Linked DNA regions of Pseudobacteriovorax antillogorgiicola. The protein of the gene in region 1 binds, or shares a complex with, the protein of each later gene. Links are inferred from orthologs where the notes say so. Each region holds a gene or a part of one and is shown on either strand. Other genes may lie near its edges.

Region 1 (3,012 bases):
TACTTTTAGAAACTTGCTTCGAGATGGTTTCACGATAGCTAACTTGTGGTTGGCCGACGTTTGCTGCCACCCGAAACTCCCGTAGGAGCCGATCGGTAATGATATCCAGGTGAAGCTCACCCATACCGCTGATCAGTGTTTGCCCTGTTTCAGAGTCATACTTAACCTTAAAAGTAGGGTCTTCTTTTTCAAGTCTGTCCAGAGCCTTCAGCATCTTATCAGAATCTGCTGTACTCTTTGGCTCTATGGCAATAGAGATAACGGTCTCGGGGACATCTAGGCTTTCAAGCCTAATGGGGTGCTTAGCGTCACACAAGGTATCCCCTGTGGCCACCATTTTCAGTCCCGCAAGTGCTACAATATGTCCCGCACCCACCTGATTGACTTCTGTTCTTTGGTTTGCTTCCATCATAAGGATTTTGGACACGCGCTCCCGCTTACCAAGCCTTGTGTTCAACACAGTTTCGCCGGCTTTAAGAACCCCTGAATAGAGGCGAGCATAGGCCAAATGACCGACATATGGATCATTCTGGATCTTGAAAGCCAGCATAGACAGCGGCTCGTCTTCGGTTCTCTTACGGGTGAGACTAGCTTCTTCTTCATCTGCGGAGTAGCCTTTCACAGCAGGCAGATCTAGCGGCGACGGTAAATAATCGTTGATCGCGTTAAGAAGTGGCTGGATGCCCTTATTTTTAAACGCTGAACCACAGAAAACAGGTACGATTTTCATATCAATGGTGGCTTGCCGCGCTGCTCTTTTTAGCTCATCTTCAGAAATTTCTTCGCCTTCTAGAAACTTCTCCATCAGACCATCATCTTGTTCAGCAACAAGCTCCACAAGCTGTTCCCGTGCAAGCTCGGCATCGTCCTGAACCTCTTCGGGGACTTCAACCACATTGAAGGCCGCCCCAGTCTCGTCGGACTCCCAGACATAGGCTTTCATGGTGATCAAATCGACCATACCCACAAACGCATCTTCAGAACCAATAGGAATTTGAAATGCTACAGGATTGGCTGCCAAGCGCTCCTTCATTGACTCTAAGGTGTTCTCAAATACTGCACCGACTCGATCGAGTTTATTGACAAAAGCAAGCCTTGGAACCTTATACTTATCCGCTTGACGCCATACAGTCTCTGATTGGGGTTCGACTCCTGCAACTCCATCGAATACAGCGATGGCACCATCAAGAACTCGAAGAGAACGCTCCACTTCCACGGTGAAGTCTACGTGCCCTGGGGTATCGATGATATTAATACAGTGTTCATTCCAAAAGCACGTCGTTGCAGCCGATGTAATGGTTATACCGCGCTCTTGCTCTTGCGCCATCCAATCCATGGTAGCCGTGCCTTCATGCACTTCGCCGATCTTATGAATTTTTCCGGTGTAAAAAAGAATTCGCTCAGTAGTTGTGGTCTTACCAGCATCGATGTGAGCCATGATACCGATATTGCGAACGAGGGTGAGATCTGTGGATTTAGCCATGGCCGGGACATCTCCCTTAGGGAACGAATGCGCCCGGCATTGCCTAAAAAACCGTCGGCGCCTTCATAGTTAAACAAGTACCAAGACGGTCTTTTTGACTCTAAACGATTACCAGCGGTAGTGAGCGAACGCCTTGTTAGCTTCAGCCATCTTGTGAACGTCTTCACGCTTCTTGATGGTTGCGCCACGCTTGTTTGCAGCGTCTACAAACTCTGCTGCCAAGCGCTCTTTCATACTTTTACCACCACGCTTACGAGCAAAGTCGATCAACCAGCGGATTGCTAGTGCTTGGCGTCGTTCAGGGCGGATTTCGATAGGAACCTGGTAGTTGGAACCACCAACACGACGAGATTTCACTTCAAGAAGAGGCTTTGAGTTTTCGACTGCATTCTTGAAGGTTTCGATCGGCTCAAGGCCTTGGCCTTCGATCTCTTCCATCGCGCCGTAGAATGCTTTCTCAGCAGCTGACTTCTTACCGTGTTTCATCATGCAGTTCATGAATTTGGTTACAAGTTCTTCTTTATACTTAGGATCTGGAAGAACCTTTCTCTTTTGTGCTACATGGCGACGGGCCATCGTCTATCTCCAATGAAAATTCTGTTTATTTAGGCCTTAGGCTTCTTCGCACCGTACTTACTACGGCCCTGACGACGATTCGCAACTCCAGAAGTATCTAGAGAGCCACGAACGATGTGGTAACGAACACCCGGAAGGTCTTTCACTTTACCACCGCGAACAAGAACAACACTATGCTCCTGAAGGTTGTGTCCTTCACCACCAATGTAGGAAGTCACTTCGATACCGTTTGTTAATCGAACCCTAGCTACCTTACGGAGTGCAGAGTTAGGCTTCTTGGGAGTTGTTGTATAAACTCGAACGCAAACACCGCGTCTTTGAGGGCAGCTTTTAAGTGCTGGAGCCTTAGTTCTGTTTTTCTGTATTGTTCGCCCTTGGGCGATAATCTGATTGATTGTTGGCATACTTCAAAATCCTTACTACAACACCTATCGAGAGGGGTGTATGACTACCAAGCTCTTCGAAAGAAAGCAAGGTCAAAATTGTACCTTAAGACAAAAATCAAGGGCCCTCCTACAGGAGAAGCCCAAAACCAAAATTTATCCAGTAATCTTATCCGTTTGTCGCCTCAGCAACTTCTGGGTTCGGCTTACTAGGACCGGCATCACGAAGTCTTGATTCCAAATGACGGTAGTGCATAGAGCCTGTACCTGCTGGAATCAATCGTCCCATAATGACGTTCTCTTTGAGGCCGCGAAGATGGTCCACCTTGGAGTTGATAGCAGCTTCCGTGAGAACCTTAGTCGTCTCCTGGAAGGATGCCGCTGAGATGAAACTATCTGTCGACAAGGATGCTTTGGTAATACCCAGAAGAAGAGGTTCGTAGGTTGCCTCTTGGCCCCCTGACGCCTTAATCTGAACATTAGAATCATCGACCTCAAAGCGTTCCACTTGCTCCCCTGGTAGGAAGCGCGTATCACCTGGGCTAAGAATCTTAACGCGGCGGCACATCT
Region 2 (3,222 bases), on another replicon or contig:
CTATTGGTATCTCTCTATTTTTCGGTCTTCTGAGCAGGAGCGATGATGTCATCCACAATGCCATATTCTTTGGCTTGTTCTGCAGACATGAACAAATCCCGGTCGATATCCCGAATAATCGTGTCAGCATCCTTACCGGTGTGATGGCTCAAAATTCCTGCCATTTTTTGCTTCAGGTTAATAATCTCTTGCGCCTGAATATCGATATCGGTTGCTTGGCCACCAGCACCCCCTAACGGCTGATGAATCATAATTCTTGAGTTCGGCAATGCATGACGCTTCTTGGGAGCCCCTGCGGCTAGGAGCCAAGCGCCCATACTTGCACATTGCCCGATGCAGTAAGTACGTACATCCGGGCGGATAAGTTGCATACAATCGTATATAGCGAGGCCTGCCGTTACAGAGCCGCCTGGGGAATTGATGTAGAAATTAATGTCTTTTTCTGGATCTACGCTTTCCAGATATAACAACTGAGCAACGATAACGTTGGCGATCTCATCCATGACAGGTGAGCCTAGCATAACGATTCGTTCATTCAACAAGCGCGAGTAGATGTCCCATGAACGCTCTCCTCGGTTTGTTTGCTCGACAACAACTGGTACTAGAGCCATTGCGACGTCCTTTTTACAACTCTCATGTTGACAATCATGCCGACAATAATTCTAAATATTTGCCAGCACATACGAGACTTAAGCTTAAGTCACATCCTGTCGAATGACAAGATCCTTCCTTGTGACGTTTTTCGACCTAGGACGAAACTTCTTTAAAAAAAAATCCCGGCTCTCATAGATTAGATGAGAACAGGGATTTTTACTAACCAAAATTTGTGGCTAGTAGAGAAATTTTTTCTAAGGGTTACTTCGCCTTATTTTCAGTCACGCTAGCATTTTCAAGCACAAGGTCAATAGCCTTCTTAAAAAGTAAGCTCTCGCGGGCTTGGTTGCCCATGGATTTCTTGATGCTTTCGATCAGGTTGTCATCAGGTTGCTCAGCAGCACCTGGTGAGCTTACCAACTCACGAACATGCTGGTCGAGATCTTCGTCGCTCACTTCGATGCTTTCCGCCTTGATAATCTCAGAAAGAATCAGAGTGTTCTTAGTGCGTTGTTTGGCCGGCTCACGAAGTTCCTTACGCTTTTCAGGGTCATTTTTCGCAGCCGTTTTCGCTTCTTCCGAAGGAAATTGCATTTCCTCAAACATGCTGTCGATCACTTGATCAACCATGCTTGGTGGTACGTCAAAGTCGTTTTTCTCTGAAAGCTGCTCCAGGATGCTGCCCTCAAGCTGATTGCGCTTGCCTTGCTCAGCTTGCTTTTGCAGACTATCGCTGATGTTCTTTTTAAGGGTCTCGAAATCTTCGAGACCAAGGTCTTTCGCAAGATCATCGTTAAGCTCAGGGATAATCATCTCTTGAATAGCTTCGACTGTTGTTGTGCATGAAACCGTTTTACCTACCAAAGACTCGTCTTGGAAGGATTCTGGAATCTTCACATCGAAAGTTTTGCCTTCGCCGACTTTTAAGCCCACAACTTGAGTTTCGATTTCCTCAAGTAAGTTGTTTTTTCCTAGTTCCACGGGAACTTTCTCAAAAGAGAACGGAGGGAAGTCGTTGCCGTCAAGAGTTGCAGTCTGGCTCAGAGTGACCAAGTGCCCGTCGGCAGCGGCAACATCGTCGCCTTCGACTTCTTTGGTTTTGCCCTGACGTCTTTGAAGAACTTCAAGTTCCTGGTTCAATGCTGATTCGCCGACTTCGATGGCGTCATAGCTGAGTTCGAGGCCCTTGTAGCCTTCGATTTCAATTGCCGGAAGAATGTCAACCAGCGCTGAGAACGAGTATGGCTTATCTTCAGCTGGAAGCTCCATAGTCTCTAGCACAGGGGCTGCGATGGGCTGGATACTTTGATCTTGGATCGCCGAGAAAAGATGGCTTTTGACCAGTTGATCGGCAACATCCATAGCGACGGAGTTACCGTAGAATTTCTTGATGACGCCTAGGGGAGCCTTACCAGGGCGAAAGCCTTTGATACGTGCTTTCTGCTTCAATCTTTTATATACGCTATCGAATGCGTTCTTTACGTCTTCTTGGGATAGTTCTACTTTGATGCGTTTTTGAACGCTGTTCACTTCTTCTACTAATGCTTTCATGAATACTCCCAAACCGATAAACGAGGACGCAAAGGTCCCTTAGAAAAGTCCGCAAATTATAAAAGCTTTGGTAGTTTTGTCAATCAGAGACGGCATCTTACCCAAAATTTATCCATCCCACCCTAAGTCTTTGAAATAACGGTTACGAAGTCTTGTCAAAGCTAGACCTGTCGTATATTTGCTCTAAAGATCCGAATCTCTTCGGGTGACTAGGTAAAATAAGCATAGCTATAGGACGCTATGGCATATTGGAGTATAATAGGTTTGTAGTCAGCAATCGTCTTGTCGTCATTACACACTTGTTCCATCGAATACTTGTATGCCGTGGCCGGTGAACTGGCGAGGGCGAAGCATCCTCAGAGTGTCACAGGGGACACGGGGCACTAGGTAATGATGACTCATTTCGAACCAATCTTTTGTTAAGAGGGAGCCATGCTCATAGAAGTAGACAAGGAATTGGAAGATGTTTTTCCGGTTTATATTCGCAACCGGCAGGAGGACCTGATGAATCTAGAGATTTCGCTTGAGCGGAAGGATTTCGACGTTCTCAAGCAAATCGGCCACAAGGTAGCTGGTAATGCTGCTGGCTATGGTTTACAGGATCTCGGTAAGTTTGCTAAGGATCTGGAATCCTCTGCCGCAGATAAGAAGCTCGATGAATGTCAGAAATTAGTTGTTCAGATGAAGGACTATATCAAAGGGCTTGAATTAAAGTTTGTTTAGCCCCACCGATTAGCGAGGGCTTGCGATTCAAGCCCGCCGTCCTCCACCAAAACACCGGTTCTAACTTTGCTCGAAACAATGTCTGGTTTACTCCCATGACTGGGCAGCATATTCCGGCCCAATTTTCGTTAGAAGTCCGAAGTAGCGAAGGACAGATGTCTCGTCTGCGGACCAGATGTCTATTTCTGGATTACTCATGGAAAGTCGGACATCTGTGAAGGTACTTAAGTTCCGAAAATTAACCTACCTTGTCACCAGTCCCTTCGTGATTGTTGGCTTCCTCTCATTCTTGCTAATTGCATCGATTGCCCTATCTTCGTTAAGGCTGGTGATTGAGCAGATGGCCCGTGATGT

What was found.
Region 2: the proteins of rpsG (region 1) and tig are in contact, whole or in part, in a crystal structure (PDB 3GTY), measured with the Thermotoga maritima proteins. The link is inferred for Pseudobacteriovorax antillogorgiicola from one-to-one orthologs. Residues at the interface, in WP_004081843.1 of Thermotoga maritima: Lys34, Lys52, Lys55, Glu59, Arg62, Gln63, Glu66, Asn67, Lys69, Val71, Arg95, Ala109, Lys110, Lys111, Gly112, Arg113, Pro114, Glu117, Glu121, Ile124, Ala125, Tyr127, Asn128, Asn129, Thr130, Gly131, Lys135, Asp139, Arg142, Met143; in WP_004081061.1 of Thermotoga maritima: Glu122, Val124, Val129, Leu130, Tyr133, Glu188, Gly259, Ile262, Tyr263, Glu266, Ser270, Glu273, Gln274, Glu277, Arg308, Gln311, Ile312, Ser315, Tyr316, Glu325, Arg329, Arg336, Leu363, Phe366, Trp367, Arg373, Leu377, Arg381, Leu384, Glu387.

Annotation. Positions count from the first base shown.
Region 1 is NZ_FWZT01000001.1:68,973-71,984, forward strand. The notes cover bases 326-3,012. They hold rpsG (30S ribosomal protein S7), read right to left. Parts: upstream 2,060-3,012; coding sequence 1,592-2,059; downstream 326-1,591. Other genes in these bases: fusA (elongation factor G), read right to left, coding at 326-1,483; rpsL (30S ribosomal protein S12), read right to left, coding at 2,089-2,463; rpoC (DNA-directed RNA polymerase subunit beta'), read right to left, coding at 2,612-3,012. Outside these bases: more of fusA, read right to left, coding at 1-325.
Region 2 is NZ_FWZT01000011.1:163,509-166,730, reverse strand. Bases 1-2,897 are described here. They hold tig (trigger factor), read right to left. Parts: upstream 2,146-2,897; coding sequence 856-2,145; downstream 1-855. Other genes in these bases: B9N89_RS15755 (Hpt domain-containing protein), read left to right, coding at 2,578-2,868; clpP (ATP-dependent Clp endopeptidase proteolytic subunit ClpP), read right to left, coding at 15-611. Also shown: B9N89_RS15750 (hybrid sensor histidine kinase/response regulator), read left to right, coding at 3,065-3,222. UniProt on the Bacillus subtilis protein: Involved in protein export. Acts as a chaperone by maintaining the newly synthesized protein in an open conformation. Functions as a peptidyl-prolyl cis-trans isomerase.